DNA from 3 places in the Streptomyces sp. NPDC048560 genome. Region 1 is predicted to be linked to each of the others. Evidence: riboswitches for the same ligand, from Rfam matches in the RefSeq annotation. Region 1 holds a riboswitch; each other region holds the start of a gene.
The links. A riboswitch is a leader RNA that binds a small molecule or an ion and turns the genes downstream of it on or off. The one in region 1 is predicted to bind thiamine pyrophosphate.

Region 1 (6,807 bases):
TGGAGGGTGGGCTCCCTGGTCTCGGGCTTCTCGGTCCGTCCGCGGCGTCGGCGGCTCTCGCCGGGGCTGCCCCCTATGGCCCAGCCCGTCGAGAAGCCCTGCCGGAAGGAGAGCGTCACGTAGGTCTGGCCTGTCGCGAAGGCGATCGCGCCGAGGGCGATCACCAGCACGGACGGGATCAGGACGCCTATGACCACACCGAGGAACCCGGCGAAGGCGAGCAGACGCCAGCGCAGCCGTGCCTTGTACTGCAGCAGCACCTCACCCAGCAGCCACAGCGCCACGATGCCGAATGCGATGTAGAGGACCGTCCAGCCCACGCCCGCCCCCTCCTACGGCCACCGCCCCGGTTGGTGGCGGGTACGGCCGGTCAGGACTGCTTGTGCAGTCCGAGATTCTCGTAGATCTCGAGCGTCGCCGTCGAGTTGTTGAGCGTAATGAAGTGCAGTCCGGGGACACCCTCGGAGAGCAACCGCGCGCAGAACTCCGTTGCGAACTCGATGCCAATGGAGCGTACAGCGGCGGGATCGTCCTTGGCGGCGAGGATGCGCTCTTTCAGCGACGAAGGGAAGGACGCGTTGCTCAGCTCGGCGAATCTTTCCAGCTGTCTGGCGCTGGTGAGCGGCATTACTTCGGGAATGATGGGCGTATCGCAACCCGCCGCGACCACACGGTCACGCATACGCAGATAATCCTCCGGATTGAAGAACATCTGGGTGATCGCGTAATCGGCACCGGCACGGCACTTGTCCACGAAATGACCGATGTCGGTGTCCCAGTCGGCCGACCGCGGGTGCATTTCGGGAAACGCGGCGACGCCCACACAGAAATCGCCGGACTCCTTGATGAGCCGGACGAGGTCGGCCGCGTACCGCACGCCCTGCGGGTGCCTGACCCACTCGCCCATCGGGTCGCCGGGCGGGTCTCCGCGCACGGCGAGGATGTTCCGGATCCCGGCGTCCGCGTACTGGCCCACCATGTTGCGCAGTTCCGCGATGGAGTGGTCGACGGCGGTGAGGTGCGCGACGGGCGTCAGCGTGGAGTCCTCGGCGATCTGCTGCGTCGCCCTGACCGTCCCGGAGCGGGTGGAGCCTCCGGCGCCGTACGTCACGGAGACGAAGCTCGGGGCGACGGCCTCGACGCGGCGCAGCGCGTTCCAGAGGTTCCGCTCGCCCTTCTCCGTCTTGGGCGCCCAGAACTCGAACGAGTACGAGGTCTTGCCGGTCGCGAGCAGCTCACGCACGGTCCGCGCGTGATCCGTCCTGGTGGAGGGTGTGCCAAGGGCCATACTGGGAGGTTAACCAGGGCCGGGCGGTACCCCAACCAGATCGGTGCCATTTGCCCGAATTGCAAGGGTTGTTGTCCACCCCTCGGACACGGACATGGACAATCACCCTGGCGGCGGCCCCGGACAACGCCCCTGTTCAGCTGGTGCGCGCCCTGACGCGCGCGGCGAGACGGGCGGCAGCGGCGGCGGGATCGTCGGCCTCGGTGATCGCCCGGACGACGACGACCCGGCGGGCGCCCGCGTCCAGCACCTCGTCCAGATTGCCCGCGTCGATGCCGCCGATGGCGAACCAGGGGCGGGGCTGGTCGAGCGAGGCGGCGTACCGGACGAGCCCGAGGCCGGGTGCGTAGCGGCCGGGCTTGGTCGGGGTGGGCCAGCAGGGGCCCGTACAGAAGTAGTCCACGCCGGGCTCGGCGACCGCGGCGTCGACCTCGGACTCGGCGTGCGTGGAACGGCCGATGACCACGTCCTGGCCGATGACGGCCCGCGCCGCGGGCACGGGCAGGTCGCCCTGCCCGAGGTGCAGCACGTGGGAGCCGATGGCGTGGGCGACGTCGGCGCGGTCGTTCACCGCGAGGAGCTTCCCGTGACGCTTGCAGGCGTCGGCGAACACCGCGAGGTGTTCGAGCTCCTCGGCGGCTTCCATGCCCTTGTCGCGCAGTTGGACGATGTCCACGCCGGACGTGAGGACGGCGTCCAGGAAATCGGGGAGGTCGCCCTGCCGCTTACGTGCGTCCGTGCACAGGTAGAGCCGGGCGTCGGACAGCAGCGTGCGAGGCGTGGACATGGTTCCCCCGTCGGTACGGCGGGGTGCGGGCCGGTCCGTGTGGCACGGCCCGCACTCCGTGTGCGGTTGTCTCGGTCAGACGGCGAGCGCCTGGGCGCGGCGCTTCACCTCCGTACCGCGATTCTCACTCAACGCCTGCGCGGGGGTACCGGGCAGGGTCGGGTCGGGAGTGAAGAGCCACTCCAGCATCTCTCCGTCGTTGTAGCCGTCGTCCCTCAGGACCGTCAGGAGCCCCGGAAGGCCCTTGACCACCTTGTCGCCGTCGATGAAGGCGGCAGGCACCTGGAGCGCCCGGTTCTCACCACGTCGTACGGCGATGAGCTGGCCATCCCTGACCAGCTGTCGCACGCGCGTCACCTCGATATCGAGCATCTCCGCGATGTCGGGGAGGTGGAGCCAGGCAGGGACGAGAGCATCGATCTTTGCGTCAATCTCGGTCACAAGGACAAGCGTGCCATCCCGGACCGACAGCCGGTAGCCGGGCCGACCGTAAGGGGGTCACGAGGTGGTGTCGGAGCGAGGTCAGAGCTTCGCCGACTTCAGCGGTACGGACGGGTCGGCGGCCCGCTCCGGGTCGACCCGGGCGGCCGATTCGATGAGTCTGCGCCCCTGGGCGAGGTCACGCGGGCGGCCGACGGCCAGTACGGCGACCATGACTCCGTCGCGCAGCCAGCACACCGACCAGGCGGCTTCCGCGGGGTCGCCCCGCCACAGCAGGGTGTCGGCGCCCGCGTGGTGTCCGGCGTACTGCACGAAGCGGCCGAACTGCTCGGACCAGAAGTAGGGCACCGGGTCGTACGGCGGCGGCTGCCCGTCGGCGTCGCCCGCCACGATGGCGGCGGCGACGGTCCGCGGGCCCTGGAGCGCGTTGTCCCAGTGGTGGACGAGCAGGCGTTCGCCGTAGCGGGCCGAGGGGAAGGAGGCGCAGTCCCCCACCGCGTACACATCGGGAAGTGAGCTGCGCAGCGCACTGTCCGCGGTGACCGAGCCGTCCGGGCCGAGTGCGATTCCGGAGCCGGCCAGCCAGGAGGTGGCGGGCCGGGCACCGATGCCGACGACCACCGCTCCGGCGGGGATCGTCCGGCCGTCCGCCAGCAGGACGGCGCCGGGTTCGATCCGGGCCACCCGGGCGCCGGTGAGGAGTTCGGCGCCGCTCTGCGCGTACCACCGGGCCATCGGGGCGGCGACCTCGGCGGGCAGGGCGCCCGCGAGGGGATGCCCGGCCGCCTCGACGACGGTGACGTCGCAGCCGGCGGCGCGGGCGGCGGTGGCGAACTCCGCGCCGATCCAGCCCGCCCCGACGACCACGATGTCGTGCCGGCGTTCCAGGACGGGCCGCAGCCGGGCGGCGTCGTCCAGGGTGCGCAGGAGGTGGACGCCCGGGACTCCTTCGGAGCCGGGCAGCATGACCGGTTCCGCGCCGGTGGCGACGACCAGGGTGCCGTACGGAACGGGGCCGCCCTCGGTGTCCAGTTCGTGCGCCCCGGGCCGCAGTCCCACCACGTCGAGGCCGAGGCGCAGGGTGATGTCGAGCGCCTCGAAGTCGACGTCGAAGGCGGAGTCCTCGGCCTTGCCGAGCAGGACAGCCTTGGAGAGCGGCGGCCGGTCGTACGGCTGATGCGGTTCGGCGCCGATCAGCGTGACGGGCCCGGTGAAGCCCTGTTCTCGCAGGGCGACGGCGGTCTGCACGCCGGCCATGCCCGCTCCGACGACCACGACGTTCTGCTGTTCCGTCTGCTCACTCACGCGTCCACCTTAAGCACCTGACGAATCGTCAGGAAGAGCGCTGTCCCCCGGCGGTCCGCACACCCTGTCCCGGCCAGGTCGTCCGGACGGTCTTACTGACCACGGGTGACGGGGTCTAGGGTGGCCTCCGTACTCGCGGGAGCCCGGACGCACCGGGCTGAGAGGGAGGCTGGGCGGCCTCCGACCGTACGAACCTGATCCGGGTCATGCCGGCGAAGGGAGGGGCTGGAAGCCCATGCGTGCTCCACGGACCGCGAACGGTTACGACGTCCTGGTCATCGGGGGCGGCATCATCGGACTTGTGACCGCCTGGCGGGCGGCACAGCGCGGCATGTCCACGGCGGTGGCCGACCCGGACCCCGGGGGCGGAGCCGCCTCCGTGGCGGCCGGGATGCTTGCCGCCGTCACCGAGCTCCACTACGGCGAGCAGACCCTGCTCGGCCTCAATGTCGCCTCCGCGGCCCGCTATCCCGCGTTCGCGGCCGAGCTGGAGGAGGCGAGCGGCCAGGAGATCGGCTTCCGCGCCTGCGGCACCCTGGCCGTGGCGCTGGACTCCGACGACCGGGCCCATCTGCGCGAACTGCACGCGTTGCAGCAGCGTTCCGGGCTGGAGTCCGAGTGGCTCACCGGCCGCGAGTGCCGCCGGCTGGAGCCCATGCTGGCCCCCGGTGTACGCGGCGGGCTGCGCGTCGACGGCGACCACCAGGTCGACCCCCGGCGCCTCGCCGCAGCGCTGGTGACCGCCTGCGAACGCGCCGGGGTGGTCTTCCACCGGGCCTGGACGCGGCGGCTGACCGTCACGCACGACCGGGCCGCGGGAGCCGTGACGGAGGAGGGCGCGGAGCTCTTCGCCGATCAGGTCGTCCTCGCGGCGGGCAGTCTCAGCGGCCGGCTCGCGGGGCTGCCCGACGATGTCGTCCCCCCGGTCCGCCCGGTCAAGGGCCAGGTGCTGCGGCTGACCGTGCCCCCCGCGTACGCGCCCTTCCTCAGCCGGACGGTGCGCGCCGTCGTCCGGGGCAGCCACCTCTACCTCGTCCCCCGGGAGAACGGCGAGCTCGTCGTCGGCGCCACCAGCGAGGAACTGGGCTGGGACACCACCGTCACGGCGGGCGGGGTGTACGAGCTGCTGCGCGACGCGCACGAGCTGGTGCCCGGCATCACCGAGCTGCCGCTCACCGAGACGCGGGCGGGCCTGCGCCCGGCCTCTCCCGACAACGCGCCGCTGCTGGGCCCGACGGCCCTGCCCGGCCTCCATCTCGCCACCGGCCACCACCGCAACGGGGTGCTGCTGACCCCGGTCACCGGCGACGTGATGGCGCACGTGCTGACCACCGGCGAGCTGCCGGAGGTGGGCCGCCCGTTCACTCCGAGCCGTTTCGCCCCCTCACCCTCCGCCGCCCCCGTGCCTCAGGAGCAGCCCGCATGACCGAGCACCTGTCCGGCCCCGTTCTGATCTCCGTGAACGGGGAACGCCGGAGCATCCCCCTCGACACCCCCCTGGAGACGCTCGTGGCGACGCTCACCGCCTCGCACTCCGGGGTGGCCGCCGCCGTCAACGAGGCCGTCGTACCGCGCAGCGAGTGGTCCTCCACCGCGCTCGCCGACGGAGACCGCGTCGAAGTTCTCACCGCCGTCCAGGGAGGCTGACCCGATGTCCGACGATCTCTTCACTCTCGCCGGCAGCCCGTTCACCTCCCGGCTGATCATGGGTACGGGCGGCGCTCCGAGCCTGGAAGTCCTCGAACGCTCCCTGATCGCCTCCGGCACCGAGCTGACGACCGTGGCGATGCGCCGGCTGGATCCGACGGTGCAGGGCTCGGTCCTCTCCGTCCTGGAGCGGCTCTCCATCCGCGTCCTGCCGAACACGGCGGGCTGCTTCACCGCGGGCGAGGCCGTGCTGACCGCCCGGCTGGCCCGGGAGGCGCTGGGAACCGACTGGGTCAAGCTGGAGGTCGTGGCGGACGAGCGGACACTGCTGCCCGACCCGATCGAGCTGCTGGACGCCGCCGAGATCCTCGTGGACGACGGGTTCACGGTGCTGCCGTACACCAACGACGATCCGGTGCTCGCCCGGAAGCTGGAGGACGTGGGGTGCGCGGCGATCATGCCGCTCGGCTCCCCCATCGGCTCCGGGCTCGGCATCCGCAACCCGCACAACTTCCAGCTGATCGTCGAGCGGGCCGGTGTGCCGGTGATCCTGGACGCAGGTGCCGGCACGGCCTCGGACGCGGCCCTCGCGATGGAGCTGGGCTGCTCGGCCGTCATGCTGGCGTCGGCGGTGACCCGGGCGCAGGAGCCGGAGCTGATGGCGGGCGCGATGAGACATGCGGTGGAGGGCGGGCGTCTGGCGTTCCGGGCGGGCCGGATTCCGCGCCGCCACTTCGCGGAGGCCTCGTCCCCGGGTGAGGGCCGCGCCGTACTGGACCCGGAGCGTCCGGCGTTCCGGTAGGCCCCTTGGATGTGCCCCTGTCACGGCTCGGCTGCAGTAGGGCACCGGGACCGCCCGGACCGTCGGCGGTGTCAGCGGCGGCTCGTAGACTCGGTGCGTGGATACGACCCTCCAGGACCCCATGATCGGGCAGCTGCTCGACGGCCGCTATCGCGTCGACGCGCGCATCGCCGTCGGCGGCATGGCCACGGTCTACCGGGCCATGGACACCCGGCTCGACCGGGTGCTCGCGCTCAAGGTGATGCACCCGGCCCTCGCGACCGACGCCTCGTTCGTCGAGCGCTTCATCCGCGAGGCCAAGTCGGTGGCCAGGCTCGCGCACCCCAACGTCGTCGCGGTCTTCGACCAAGGCGCCCAGGGGGCGTACGTCTACCTGGCGATGGAGTACGTGGCGGGGTGCACCCTGCGTGACGTCCTGCGCGAGCGCGGCGCCCTGCGGCCCCGGGCCGCGCTGGACATCATGGAGCCGGTCCTGGCCGCCCTCGGCGCCGCGCACCGCGCGGGCTTCGTGCACCGGGACATGAAGCCGGAGAACGT
Region 2 (6,807 bases), on a different contig from region 1:
TCATCGCGGTCGCGGACACCCCGGCCAGTCCCGCGGTCGACGAGTGGGCGGCGTTCCGCGAGACCGGACACGCGCACGCGATCGGCCAGTGCCTGTTGAGACAGCTCGACGAGACGGCGCGCGGGGATCACCTCGACCGACATCCGGTGCAGCCGCTGACTCGTCACTCTGTGCGAGATCGTGAGTCGCTTCTTGAGCGCTTGCGATCGACGGAACGTATGGACCCTGTCATCGAACGACAGGAATATGCCCTCGGAACGATCTGTGCGGCCATCCCGATCACGGTGGGTACGACCGTGGCGGCGATGGCCATTTCTCTGCCCCTTGACCAGCAGGATCGGTTGCTCCCCGCAGTTGAACAACTACGCAACGAAGTCGCAGACCTCTTGCGTTCGCTCGTGCTCTCTATCAGTATCTGAAAAATCACTCCTTGTGATCTGCTATCGCGTGCACCACGATGGCGTCAATAGGGCCACCGGGGATCATTCCTGGCCAGTTTCATCTACCGCGGGGTTAAACGATGCGCGAGTCGGTTCAAGCAGAGGTCATGATGAGCTTCCTCGTTTCCGAGGAGCTCTCCTTCCGTATTCCGGTGGAGCTCCGGTACGAGGTTGCTGATCCTTACGCGATCCGAATGACCTTCCACCTGCCGGGAGACGCCCCTGTCACCTGGGCTTTCGGCCGTGAACTGCTGCTCGACGGGCTGAACAGCCCGAGCGGGGACGGGGATGTGCACATCGGTCCGACCGAACCCGAAGGGCTTTCCGATGTACACATCCGGCTCCAGGTGGGAGACGACCGTGCGCTCTTCCGGGCCGGCACGGCCCCTCTTGTCGCCTTCCTCGACCGGACGGACAAGTTGGTCCCGCTCGGTCAGGAGCACACGCTGAGTGACTTCGAGGGCAGTCTCGAAGTGGCGCTGGGCCGGATTCTCGCCGAGGAGCAGAACGCCGGCTGACAGGGCGTCCGCCGTCACAGCTTGCGACGACGGCCCCTCCCGCTCCGTACGGGTGCAGGAGCTCCGGCTTCCGCGCCGAGCCCTGTGCGGTCCGCGGAGACCACCAGCGCCGCGAGTGCTGTCGTCACCGGCACCGACGCGACCAGTCCGATCGAGCCGATCAGCGTCCGGACGATCTCCTCCGCCACGAGTTCGCTGTTCGCCACGGTCCCCATGCTGCTCTGGGCGATCGAGAAGAGCAGCAACAGGGGCAGCGCGGCGCCGGCGTATGCGAGCACGAGGGTGTTGACGACCGAAGCGATGTGATCCCGCCCGATCCTGATCCCCGCCTTGTAGAGCTTCCGGGCGCCCATCGTCGGGTCTGCCTGGTGCAGCTCCCAGACGGCCGACGTCTGGGTGACGGTCACGTCGTCGAGCACACCGAGCGAACCGATGATGACGCCCGCCAGCAGCAGGCCGCTCATGTCGATGTCCGGGAAGAGCCCGTGGATGAGACCGGTGTTGTCGTCGGTGTTGCCGGACAGTTCCGCCCAGCCGATGAAGAGCGAGCCGAGCAGGCCGATCACCAGCAGCGAGATGAGTGTGCCGATGACCGCCACGGACGTACGCGCCGTCAGGCCGTGGCACATGTAGAGCCCCGCCAGCATGATGGCGCTCGCCCCGATCACCGCCACGACCAGGGGATTCGAGCCCTGGAGGATCGCCGGCAGGATGAACAGGGTGAGCACGGCGAACGACACGACGAGTGAGATCAGTGCCATCACACCGCGCAGTCTGCCCACCGCGACCACGGCCAGCGCGAAGATCCCGGCGAGCAGAGCGATCGGGAACTTCCGGTTCACATCGGTCACCGAGTACTGCAGGTCGCGTGGGGCGTCGGGAGCGTACGCCACGACCACGCCCTGACCCTCGCTCAGCTGCCTGGGAGCGTCCGGCTGGACGACTTCGACGAACGTGCGCCCCTTGTCGTCGCCACTGGTCACCTCGATCGTCGCCTTCTTGCAGTCTCCCGTCTGCGCGTCGACCGCCTCGCGACCCGAGGGCGTCGAGGTGTCACCGGTCGGTGGTACCTGCGAGGCGTTGACGTCGGCGCAGTCCACGCTGTCGACCTGGACGACCTTGCCGGACTGGGTCTGCCGGTCGAAGCCGACACCTGTGCGCTCATGTTCGGGGGCGCCGCCCGGCCACAGCACCACGAGGCCCACAAGGACCGCGGTGGCGAACGGAATCAACACCGCCGCGATGACCTTGCGCAGGTGCTTGGAGACGGGGGCGGCCGGGCCATGGCTGTGCGAATGGCCGTGCGGGGCGCCCTGCGGTTCGGGATCGCTTTGGGAGGAGGTCACCGGGCGATCATCGCAAGAACGGGAGGGGCCCCCTATTCAGCACGCCATGAAGAACGCTAGCGTGGTGGCACCTTTGCACACGCGGGAGCTCGGAGCACCGGGCTGAGAGGGCGCTGACCTCCGTACACCGGTACGGAACAGGCTGCGCCGACCGCCGAACCTGTTACCGGGTAATGCCGGCGTAGGGAGTAGGTCTCATGACCACAGCGGACGCACGCACGCCTGCCTCGGAGCAGAATGCGCAGAATGCGCAGGACGCACCGAATGGCGCGACCGGGAAGTCCATCGGCTGGCACAAGGGATACGTCCAGGGTTCACGCCCTGACCTCCGGGTGCCGGTTCGTCAGGTGCACCTCACCAACGGCAAGGACGTGACGCTGTACGACACGTCGGGGCCGTACACCGATCCCACCATCGACACCGACGTCCGGCGCGGCCTCGCGCCTTTGCGCGAGAACTGGATCATCTCCCGCGGGGACACCGAGGAGTACGCCGGCCGGCCCGGCCGCCCCGAGGACGACGGCGTCAAGCACACCTCGCCCCGAGGCGGCCTGCGCAACCTCGACGCGGTCTTCCCCGGCCGTCCGAGGCAGCCGCGCCGCAGCCGGGACGGACGGCCCGTCACCCAGCTCGCGTACGCCAGGCGCGGCGACATCACCCCGGAGATGGAGTACGTCGCGATCCGGGAGAACGTCGAGGCCGAGGTCGTTCGCGAGGAGATCGCCGCGGGCCGGGCCGTCATGCCGGTCAACGTCAACCATCCGGAGATCGAGCCGATGATCATCGGCAAGCGATTCCTGGTGAAGGTCAACGCCAACATCGGCAACTCCGCGGTCACCTCGAGCATCGAGGAGGAGGTGGACAAGATGACGTGGGCGACCCAATGGGGCGCCGACACGGTCATGGACCTGTCCACCGGCCGCAACATCCACACGACGCGCGAGTGGATCCTGCGCAACGCACCCGTCCCGATCGGCACCGTGCCGCTCTACCAGGCGCTGGAGAAGGTCGACGGCCGTGCGGAGGAGCTGACCTGGGAGGTCTACAAGGACACGGTCATCGAGCAGGCGGAGCAGGGCGTCGACTACATGACGGTCCACGCCGGAGTGCGCCTGCCGTACGTCCCGCTGACGGCGCGGCGTAAAACCGGCATCGTCTCGCGCGGCGGCTCGATCATGGCGGCCTGGTGCCTCGCGCACCACAAGGAGTCGTTCCTGTACGAGAACTTCGAGGAACTCTGCGAGATCCTCGCGACGTACGACGTGACGTACTCGCTGGGCGACGGGCTGCGCCCCGGGTCGATCGCCGACGCCAACGACGAGGCGCAGTTCGCCGAGCTGCGCACGCTCGGCGAACTGAACACCATCGCCAAGCGGTTCGGCGTCCAGACGATGATCGAGGGCCCGGGCCATGTCCCGATGCACAAGATCAAGGAGAACATCGACCTCCAGCAGGAGATCTGCGAGGAGGCGCCGTTCTACACGCTCGGCCCGCTGACCACGGACGTCGCCCCGGCGTACGACCACATCACCTCGGGTATCGGCGCCGCGATGATCGCCTGGTGGGGTACGGCGATGCTCTGTTACGTCACGCCCAAGGAGCACCTGGGTCTGCCCAACCGGGACGACGTGAAGACCGGTGTCATCACGTACAAGATCGCAGCCCATGCGGCCGACCTGGCCAAGGGCCACCCGGGCGCGCAGGACTGGGACGACGCGCTGTCCGACGCGCGGTTCGAGTTCCGCTGGGAGGACCAGTTCAACCTGGCGCTCGACCCGGACACCGCGCGGGAGTTCCACGACGAGACGCTGCCGGCCGAGCCGGCGAAGACGGCCCACTTCTGTTCGATGTGCGGCCCGAAGTTCTGCTCGATGAAGATCTCGCACGACATCCGCCGCGAGCACGGGGATTCGCAGACGGAGATCGAGGCGGGCATGGCGGAGAAGTCGAAGGAGTTCGCCGCGGCCGGCAACCGGGTCTATCTGCCGATCGCGGACTGACTCCAGGGGTCACCGCGGATGCGGAAGGCGGCGTCGCCCAGGGCACTTTGTGTCTGGGGCGGCGCCGCCTTCGTATGCACGGCGGTCAACGGGCCACCGCCCGGGTTCATTTGCTAGGGCCCGCCCCAACTGTCCTGGTTGTGAAGGCTGCTCGGCTTCGGTAGGGACACGGAAGCGCGGCAGGTAGGTGTACGTTTCCGCTGCACCCGGCCAGGGCTTGACCCTTTCCTTATCTGTGCCTTACCTTCCGCCTTGCTTGGCTGAAATTGTGTGCCTCTGAAACAGAGGCTCGGGGAGGGAAAACCAATGACCTGGTACCTGAACGTGCTCAAGAACTACGCGGGCTTCAGCGGCCGTGCGCGCCGCAAGGAGTACTGGATGTTCGTACTCTTCAACTTCATCGTGGCCGCGGTGCTCGCGGGCATCGGCGTGGCGATCGACACGCAGATCCCCTACGCCATCTACCTCGTCGCCGTGCTGGTGCCGGCCATCGCGGTCATGGTGCGCCGGCTGCACGACACCGGCCGTTCGGGCTGGTGGATCCTGATCTCTCTGGTGCCGCTCGTCGGCGGGATCGTCCTGCTCGTCTTCCTCGCCTCGGACGGCAAGCCGGAGGCGAACGCGTACGGCGAGAACCCGAAGCTGGCGCCGCAGGCGGTCTGATCCGTTTCTCGCCACACCGGCCGGGCGCAGCCGAGAGCTGCCCCGGCCTTCGTGCGTTCCGGACCGGGGCGGCGGCGGGTCACTCCGGCCGGTGCTCCGGCCCGCCGAAGTCCGGACTGCTGAAGTCCGGACTGCTGAAGGTCGGGCGCGGGCCGGCGGCCGGCCCCTCGGACGGGCCGGAGAAGTCCGGTCTGCTGTAGCCCATCTTCGGGATGCGGTTCGGGGCGCGGTGAGTGGTCCTGGGTGCGGGGCCCGCCGCAGGTCCGGCGAGGGCGTCCCGCAGGAACGGGAGGATGCCGCGCTCCAGCAGGGCGTCGCGCCACGTGTCCCTCGCGCGCGCCACGTCCTCCGGCAGTTCCTCCTCCGGTGCCCCGGCGGACAGCGAGGTGGATCCGTTGCGCAGAGCCGTGAGGAGCAGTCCGACGGCGGCGACCAGGGTGGCGGCCGCGGCGACCGCGGCGAAGAACCAGCCGGCGGTAACCATGGTGGCGGCGAAGGCGAGGTCCGGGCCGAGTGCCTGGAGCAGATAGCCGACGAGCAGGAAGATCACGGCGGCGGTCCCGGCGAGGACGGGCGCCAGAGCGGTGACGACGGCGCCCAGGCCGGCGCCCGTCCCCTGCGCCTCGTCCGGCGCGAGCCCGGGTGCCGTGTCACCCACGGGGCCGCGCAGGTCGTCACGGGCCTTCACGTAGTGCTCGTACTCGGTGGCGGCGGCCGCGGTGATGAGCGCCGTGGCGTTCAGCGCCATGGTGCGGAGCTGTTCCGGATTGAGCCGGACACCCGCCCCGGCGGGAGCCAGGTCCTCATGAGCATGGCGCAGTGCGTCATCGAGAATCCGCTCGTACTCGGGGCGGTCCTCGGCCAGCAGGTGCGGAGCGCTTTTCATGTGCATCCCCCGATGCTCCGTAGGGCCTGACTGACCGCGTCAACCGGTCAATTGGGCGGAAACGGAGGAGAGCCTGCGACTGATACGCCGATGGTAGAGCGCCCAGGGCACGGGGTGACAGGGTGTTTCCGTAAATAGGCCCGGTGATCCGCGAGGGTCAGGTCGTGGTGCGTCTTCCCCGGTCTGCTTCATCCATGCAGGGGGAGTTGGACCACCAGCAGCTTTCCGGCCATGGTCACGCCGCCGTCCATGGCGATGGCGAGCCCTTCCGCGTACACGTGGGGACCGTCCACGACGGGCCGCGAACTGTCCTCGCCGTCCTCGGAGCCGACCTCGCCGAGCAGATACGGAATGGGGCTGTGACCATGCACGATGCGCTGTCCGCCGTACGTCGCCATCAGCTCGCGCACCGCGTCGGCCCCGCCCTCGTCCCGGAAGGCGAACCGCTTGGTCAGCTTGCGGAAAACGTCCCAGCACTCGTCGGCGTCGTTACGCGTGAGAATGGCATGCACCGTGTCGTTGACGTCCTCGATGGTGGAGCCGTAGTCGAGGTACGCCGTCGTGTCGGAGTGCATCAGCAGATGCCCGTCCTCCTCGACGACCGCGTCGAGCCGGGACATCCACTGGAGGTGGACGTCCTGGAGCCGGTCCATGTCGGTCTTCTGGCCGCCGTTGAGCAGCCAGGCGGCCTGGAAGGTCGCGGTGCCCGCGCCGGAGTTCACCGGGGTGTCGCCGAAGCGCTTGGCGCCGATGAGCAGCAGTTCGTGATTGCCCATCAGGGCCTTGCAGTAGCCGCCTGCCGCGGCGGCCTCCGCGGACAGCCGCATCACGAGGTCGATGACGCCGATGCCGTCCGGCCCGCGGTCGGTGAAATCGCCGAGGAACCAGAGCCGGGCATTGCCCGCCGCCCAGGCCCCGTCGGCGTCGATCAGGCCCTGTTCCGCGAGGGCGGCG
Region 3 (6,807 bases), on a different contig from region 1:
CCCGGGAAGACCCGCGAGGGTCTGCTCGGTGCCGTGGGCTTCGCCATGGTCGCCGGTGCGCTGTGCATGGAGTTCCTGATCGACGGCGGCGCCTGGTGGCAGGGCCTGCTGCTGGGTCTCGCGGTCGCCGTCAGTGCCACGCTCGGTGACCTGGGCGAATCCATGATCAAGCGCGACCTGGGGATCAAGGACATGGGCACGCTGCTGCCCGGTCACGGCGGCATCATGGACCGGCTGGACTCACTGCTGCCGACCGCGCCCGTGGTCTGGCTGCTGCTGGTGATTTTCGTCGGATCCGGCTGACGGCCGGCTTCCCGTCCACTCCGGCATGTCGTGAGGGCCCGTCGTCCCCCGGACGGCGGGCCCTCACTCCTGCTCCGCTACGTCGGCGAAACCCTGCCGGGGTCCGTGGAGCTCGGCCGGGGAACCTCCCGAACGATGTCGTCGATGCGTCCGTTGCCGGCTTCGTATCCCGCGCCGCCCTCTTCCAGCAGCATGATCGCCCGGATCTGGGCAGGCGTCAGCCCTCGGTCATGCAGAGCTATCACCTGGTCGCGCCAGGCGATGGCCGACATGGCCCCGTCGATGTTGTAGTGCGCCCGCAGCGTGCGCTCCGCGATCTGCTGTGCCTGTGTCAGCGCCAGGTCGGCTCTCTCCAGGCTGCGCAGCGACTGGGCTTCGGACTGGGCCAAGGCACGTTCGGCCTTGCGCAGGCTGAAGACCGCCACCAGGACGGCGATCACGTTTCCCACCAGCCCCGACCACGCGGCGATGCTGTTCGAGTCCACTTCTGTCCCCCTGTCCCGTGTGAGCCGAGGGACGCGCAGGGAGACGGCCCGGTTGCAGGCGGCGTGGCGAGCCGCCCCTGTCGCCGGTTCCGGCAGCTCGCGGTTCAGAGCACTCCGAGGTCTCTGTCCGGCCGGCAGAACGGGCATGCCTCGATGCCGTCCTCCGTGAGGGCGCGCAGGGCCTGCTCGCGGGTCATCGGCTGTGTCTGCTTTCCGCTCATGCCGCAGTCGTCCGTGTGGACGGCGTCGGCATGTGCCCTGCCGCCCGTGCGCAGCATGGACAGCTTCCATCCGGGCGCCGGCGGCGGCAGGACGCGGGCGGCGCGGGCGGCTGCTGCCTGCTGTTCCTCCAGCTCGGCTATCGTCCGATCGGTTCGGCCGAGCTGGTAGGCCTGCCACTCGCGCACGATGCGCAGCCGATCCAGGCGAGTGAAGTTTTCGGACACGTATTCGATTCTAGATCTCGGTGAAGGAGTCCGCGTACCGCCTGTCCTGGGTGCGATCGGTCACCCTCGTCCGGGGCGCCGGGCCGCCTGTGGGCCGCCGTAAGGCCGCCGACGGCCGGGCCCGATCTCCTGTGAGCCGACGATGACCTCTGGTACCACGGCGTGTCTGCGACACTGGATGAACCATGCCTAAGCCCGGAGAACTCACTTTTGTCGCGCCCCGCGGAGCCAAGAAGCCGCCGCGGCATCTCGCCGACCTCACGCCCGACGAGCGCAAGGAAGCAGTCGCCGCGATCGGCGAGAAGCCGTTCCGCGCCAAGCAGCTGTCGCAGCACTACTTCGCGCGGTACGCGCACGACCCGTCGGAGTGGACCAACATTCCGGCCGGTTCGCGGGCGGGCCTCGCCGAGGCGCTGTTCCCCGACCTGATGTCCGTCGTGCGGCACATCAGCTGCGACGACGACACCACCCGTAAGACCCTGTGGAAGCTGCACGACGGGACGCTCGTCGAGTCCGTCCTCATGCGCTACCCGGAGCGGGTGACCATGTGCATCTCCTCCCAGGCGGGGTGCGGGATGAACTGCCCGTTCTGTGCCACGGGGCAGGCCGGGCTGGACCGCAACCTGTCCACCGCCGAGATCGTGCACCAGATCGTGGACGGGATGCGGGCGCTGCGCGACGGCGACGTTCCGGGCGGTCCCGCGCGGCTGTCCAACATCGTCTTCATGGGCATGGGCGAGCCCCTCGCCAACTACAAGCGCGTCGTCGGTGCGATCAGGCGGCTGACCGACCCCGAGCCCGACGGGCTGGGTCTCTCGCAGCGCGGGATCACCGTCTCCACCGTGGGCCTGGTGCCCGCGATGCTGCGCTTCGCCGACGAGGGCTTCAAGTGCCGTCTCGCCGTCTCGCTGCACGCCCCGGACGACGAGCTGCGCGACACGCTCGTCCCCGTGAACACGCGCTGGAAGGTACGGGAGGTGCTGGACGCCGCCTGGGAGTACGAGGCGAAGTCCGGGCGCCGTATCTCCATCGAGTACGCGCTGATCCGCGACATCAACGACCAGGCGTGGCGGGGCGACCGGCTCGGCCGGCTGCTCAAGGGCAAGCGGGTGCACGTCAACCTGATCCCGCTGAACCCGACGCCGGGCTCCAAGTGGACCGCCTCGCGGCCCGAGGACGAGAAGGCGTTCGTCGAGGCCATCGCGGCCCACGGCGTGCCGGTCACCGTCCGGGACACCCGCGGCCAGGAGATCGACGGGGCCTGCGGACAGCTGGCGGCCTCCGAGCGCTGAGCCGGAAAGGGCCCGGTGTAGCCTGGGCGCCACACTCAACTTCATATTCCGACAGGGGAGCGCCACAGCGCTGAGAGTGCGGCACCAAGGACAGGCTGGCCGCAGACCCTCTGAACCTCGCCCGGGTCATTCCGGGTAGGAAGTTCGGACCTTACTCAAGCTGTTGCGCCCTGCCCGCCTCCCGATGATCACTGGGAGGCGGGCAGGGCCGCGTCTCTTCCTGGTCACTTCCAGGAGGAATCACATGAGCACCACCAAGAAGATCACCGTGACCGCGCTCGCCGCGGCGCTCGGTGTCACGGCCCTCGCGGGCTGCGGCGGTTCCGACGACGGTGCGTCCGGGGACGGCAAGGGCTCCGGCTCCAAGACCGTCACGCTGGTCAGCCACGACTCCTTCAACGCCTCGAAGGACGTCCTTAAGGCGTTCACGGAGGAGACCGGTTACACGGTCAAGGTCCTCAAGAGCGGTGACGCCGGTGCGGCGCTCAACCAGGAGATCCTGACCAAGGGATCCCCGCGCGGTGACGTGTTCTTCGGGGTCGACAACACGCTGCTCTCCCGTGCCCTGGACAACGGCCTCTTCACGCCGTACGAGGCGAAGGGCCTCGACCGGGTCGCGGACGACGTACAGCTCGACGCGGACAAGCACCGGGTCACGCCCGTCGACACCGGCGACATCTGCGTCAACTACGACAAGAAGTACTTCGCCGACAAGAAGCTGGCGCCGCCGCAGTCCTTCGACGACCTGCTGAAGCCCGCGTACAAGAACCTTCTGGTCGCCGAGAACGCCGCCACCTCCTCGCCCGGTCTCGGCTTCCTCCTCGGCACCGTCGCCGCCTACGGCGAGGACGGCTACGAGGACTACTGGAAGAAGCTGAAGGACAACGGCGTCAAGGTCGTCGACGGCTGGGAGCAGGCGTACAACGACGAGTTCTCCGGCTCGGCGGGCGGCAGGGCGGCGAAGGCCGACCGGCCGCTCGTGGTCTCCTACGCCTCCAGCCCGCCCGTCGAGGTCCTGTACGCCGAGCCGCAGCCGGCCGAGGCCCCGACCGGTGTCGCCACCGGGACCTGCTTCCGCCAGATCGAGTTCGCGGGACTGCTGGACGGCGCGAAGAACGAGGCGGGCGGCAAGGCCCTCCTGGACTTCCTGATCGGCCAGAAGTTCCAGGAGGACATGCCGCTGAACATGTTCGTGAACCCGGTCGTGAGCGACGCGAAGCTGCCCGGACTCTTCACGGAGTTCGGCGCGAAGATCGACCAGCCGACGACCGTGGCGCCGGACAGGATCGCCGAGAACCGTGAGCAGTGGGTCCGGTCGTGGTCCTCGATCGTGGTGAAGTAGCCGGCCGCTCCGTGCGCAAGGGGCGGGCGTCCAGGGAGCGGATACGCGGGAGCGCGGTGCGGCTCGGCCTGATGGCCGTGCCCGTCGTGTTCTTCGCGCTGTTCTTCGCCTACCCCGTCGCCGCGATCGTCGGCCGCGGGCTGAAGGACGCGGGCCGGTGGCAGTTCGGCCGGATCGGGGAGGTGCTGGGCCGGCCGGAGATCCACGACGTCCTGTGGTTCACCACCTGGCAGGCTCTCGCCTCCACCGGGCTCACCCTCGTCCTCGCCCTGCCCGCCGCCTATGTGTTCGCCCGCTTCGACTTCCCCTGCAAGCAGCTGCTGCGGGCCGTCGTCACGGTGCCGTTCGTGCTGCCGACGGTGGTCGTGGGGACGGCGTTCCTGGCGCTCCTCGGCCGTGGCGGCTTCCTGGACGAGCTGTGGGGGGTGCGGCTCGACACCACCGTGTGGGCGATCCTGCTCGCCCACGTCTTCTTCAACTACGCGGTGGTCGTACGGACCGTCGGCGGCCTGTGGTCGCAGCTGGATCCCCGGCAGGAGGAGGCCGCCAGGGTCCTCGGTGCCGGGCGGTTCGCGGCCTGGCGGCGGGTCACCCTGCCCGCGCTGGCGCCCTCGGTGGCCGCGGCGGCCCTGATGGTCTTCCTCTTCACGTTCACCTCCTTCGGCGTCGTGCAGATCCTCGGCGGACCGGCCTACTCCACGCTCGAAGTGGAGATCTACCGGCAGACCGCCCAGCTCCTCGACCTGCCGACGGCCGCCGTGCTCACCCTGGTGCAGTTCGCCGCCGTCGGCGCGATCCTCGCCCTGCACGGCTGGACCGTACGGCGGCGCGAGACCGCGCTGAAGCTGGTCGACCCGGAGCAGACGGCCCGCAGACCGCGTGGCGCCGGGCAGTGGACTCTGCTCGGCGGGGTCCTGCTGACCGTCCTCCTGCTGATTCTGCTGCCGCTCGGTGTGCTGGTCGAGCGCTCGTTCGACGGATCGGGCGGTTACGGGTTCGGCTTCTACCGCGCCCTGCAGTCCGCCGACGCGAGCGGCTCCACCTTCCTCGTCCCACCGCTCGAAGCCGTCTGGAACTCACTGAGGTACGCGCTCGTCGCGACCCTCATCGCGCTGTTCGTAGGCGGGCTCGCCGCCGCCGCGCTCACGAGGCGGGCCGGGCGGCTGGTCCGCGGTTTCGACGCGCTGCTGATGCTGCCGCTCGGGGTGTCCGCCGTGACGGTCGGCTTCGGCTTCCTCATCACGCTCGACGAACCTCCGCTCGATCTGCGCACGTCCTGGATCCTGGTGCCGCTCGCGCAGGCCCTGGTGGGTGTCCCCTTCGTCGTACGGACCATGCTGCCGGTCCTGCGGGCGGTCGACGGGCGCCTCAGGGAGGCGGCCGCGGTGCTCGGGGCCTCTCCTCTGCGGGCCTGGCGCGAGGTCGATCTGCCGCTCGTGCGCAGGGCCCTGCTGGTCGCCGCCGGCTTCGCGTTCGCCGTGTCGCTCGGTGAGTTTGGCGCGACCGTGTTCATCGCGCGCCCCGACAATCCGACGCTGCCGGTCGCGGTGGCCCGCCTGCTGGGACGGTCGGGGGAGCTCAACTACGGGCAGGCGATGGCGCTCAGCACGATCCTGATGCTCGTCTGCGCGGTCTCGCTGCTGCTGCTGGAACGTATCCGCACCGACCGATCCGGGGAGTTCTGACGATGCTGACACTGGAATCGGCCACGGTCCTCTTCGGGAAGCGCAAGGCGCTCGACGCGGTGGACCTGGAGGTCGCCGAGCACGAGATCGTCTGTGTGCTCGGGCCGAGCGGCAGCGGCAAGTCGACGCTGCTGCGGGTGGTCGCCGGGCTGCAGCCGATGGACGGCGGCCGCGTGCTGCTGGGCGGCGCCGACCAGGCGGGGGTACCCGTGCACCGGCGGGGCCTCGGCCTGATGTTCCAGGACCACCAGCTGTTCCCGCACCGCGATGTCGGCGCCAACGTCGCCTTCGGGCTTCGTATGCATGGCGCGGGGCGGGCGGAGCGGGAGCGCGGAGTCGCCGATCTGCTGGACCTGGTGGGGCTGCCGGGGGCCGGGCGGCGGGCCGTCGCCGCACTGTCGGGGGGTGAGCAGCAGCGCGTGGCGCTCGCCCGTGCGCTCGCCCCCAGCCCGAAGCTGCTGATGCTGGACGAGCCTCTGGGACAGCTGGACCGGAGCCTGCGCGAACGGCTGGTCGTCGAACTCCGTACGCTCTTCGGCCGCCTGGGCACGACGGTGCTCGCGGTCACGCACGACCAGGGCGAGGCGTTCGCGCTCGCCGACCGGGTGGTGGTGATGCGCGACGGGCGGATCGCCCAGACCGGGACGCCGCTGGAGGTGTGGCAGCGGCCCGCTTCCGCGTTCGTCGCCCGGTTCCTCGGCTTCGACAACGTGGTGGACGCGGAGGTGACGGGCACGGTCGCGGACACGGTCTGGGGCAAGCTGGCCGTCGCCGAGGGGGAGTCGCAGGGGCGGTGCGAGCTGCTGGTGCGGCCGGCCGGGGTGCGGATGGGCGCCCCCGAGGACGGCCTGCGGTGCACCGTGGGGGCGCGTACGTTCCGGGGACACCACGTCTCCGTTCTCCTGTATCCGGAGAGCGGGCCCGTGCTGGAGGCGGAGTGCGCGCTGCGGGACACCCCCGATGAGGGCGCGTCCGTCGGAGTGACCTTCGAGGCGGCGGAGACGGTGGTCCTGTCACCGACGGGCCCGGAGCCGGCCGGCCCCTGACGGGGGAGTGACCGGCTGGCGGCGCCTGCCGGAGCCTGGTCCCCTGGAACCGGCAGCACCGCCCGGCCGAAGGCCCAGGAAAGGACCACGACCATGAACGGGTCAGTACGCGAGGGGATCGACCTCACCCGTGTCTTCGACGCCCCACGGGAGCGGGTGTTCGAGGCGTGGACGACGCCGGAACGCTTCGCCGCCTGGTACGGGGGCC

Region 2: linked by a shared signal. The riboswitch ahead of thiC (phosphomethylpyrimidine synthase ThiC) and the one ahead of thiO (glycine oxidase ThiO) in region 1 are both predicted to bind thiamine pyrophosphate.
Region 3: linked by a shared signal. The riboswitch ahead of AB0C82_RS00380 (thiamine ABC transporter substrate-binding protein) and the one ahead of thiO (glycine oxidase ThiO) in region 1 are both predicted to bind thiamine pyrophosphate.

The regions. Positions count from the first base shown of each region.
Region 1 covers NZ_JBEZIJ010000006.1:346,650-353,456, forward strand. Annotated here, with positions in the region: gene AB0C82_RS18730 (hypothetical protein) at 1-320, opposite strand, end outside; gene metF (methylenetetrahydrofolate reductase [NAD(P)H]) at 371-1,288, opposite strand; gene thiE (thiamine phosphate synthase) at 1,425-2,075, opposite strand; gene AB0C82_RS18745 (Rv2175c family DNA-binding protein) at 2,151-2,516, opposite strand; gene AB0C82_RS18750 (FAD-dependent oxidoreductase) at 2,598-3,773, opposite strand; TPP riboswitch at 3,947-4,059, shown strand; gene thiO (glycine oxidase ThiO) at 4,057-5,247, shown strand; gene thiS (sulfur carrier protein ThiS) at 5,244-5,468, shown strand; gene AB0C82_RS18765 (thiazole synthase) at 5,473-6,270, shown strand; gene pknB (Stk1 family PASTA domain-containing Ser/Thr kinase) at 6,368-6,807, shown strand, end outside.
Region 2 covers NZ_JBEZIJ010000008.1:199,521-206,327, reverse strand. Annotated here, with positions in the region: gene AB0C82_RS22195 (helix-turn-helix domain-containing protein) at 1-419, shown strand, start outside; gene AB0C82_RS22190 (SsgA family sporulation/cell division regulator) at 521-958, shown strand; gene AB0C82_RS22185 (YibE/F family protein) at 973-2,304, opposite strand; TPP riboswitch at 2,376-2,509, shown strand; gene thiC (phosphomethylpyrimidine synthase ThiC) at 2,502-4,304, shown strand; gene AB0C82_RS22175 (DUF805 domain-containing protein) at 4,611-4,967, shown strand; gene AB0C82_RS22170 (hypothetical protein) at 5,047-5,859, opposite strand; gene AB0C82_RS22165 (metallophosphoesterase) at 6,042-6,807, opposite strand, start outside.
Region 3 covers NZ_JBEZIJ010000001.1:90,842-97,648, reverse strand. Annotated here, with positions in the region: gene AB0C82_RS00400 (phosphatidate cytidylyltransferase) at 1-303, shown strand, start outside; gene AB0C82_RS00395 (hypothetical protein) at 381-788, opposite strand; gene AB0C82_RS00390 (DUF6233 domain-containing protein) at 893-1,234, opposite strand; gene rlmN (23S rRNA (adenine(2503)-C(2))-methyltransferase RlmN) at 1,420-2,526, shown strand; TPP riboswitch at 2,570-2,686, shown strand; gene AB0C82_RS00380 (thiamine ABC transporter substrate-binding protein) at 2,771-3,868, shown strand; gene AB0C82_RS00375 (iron ABC transporter permease) at 3,940-5,553, shown strand; gene AB0C82_RS00370 (ABC transporter ATP-binding protein) at 5,556-6,599, shown strand; gene AB0C82_RS00365 (SRPBCC domain-containing protein) at 6,693-6,807, shown strand, end outside.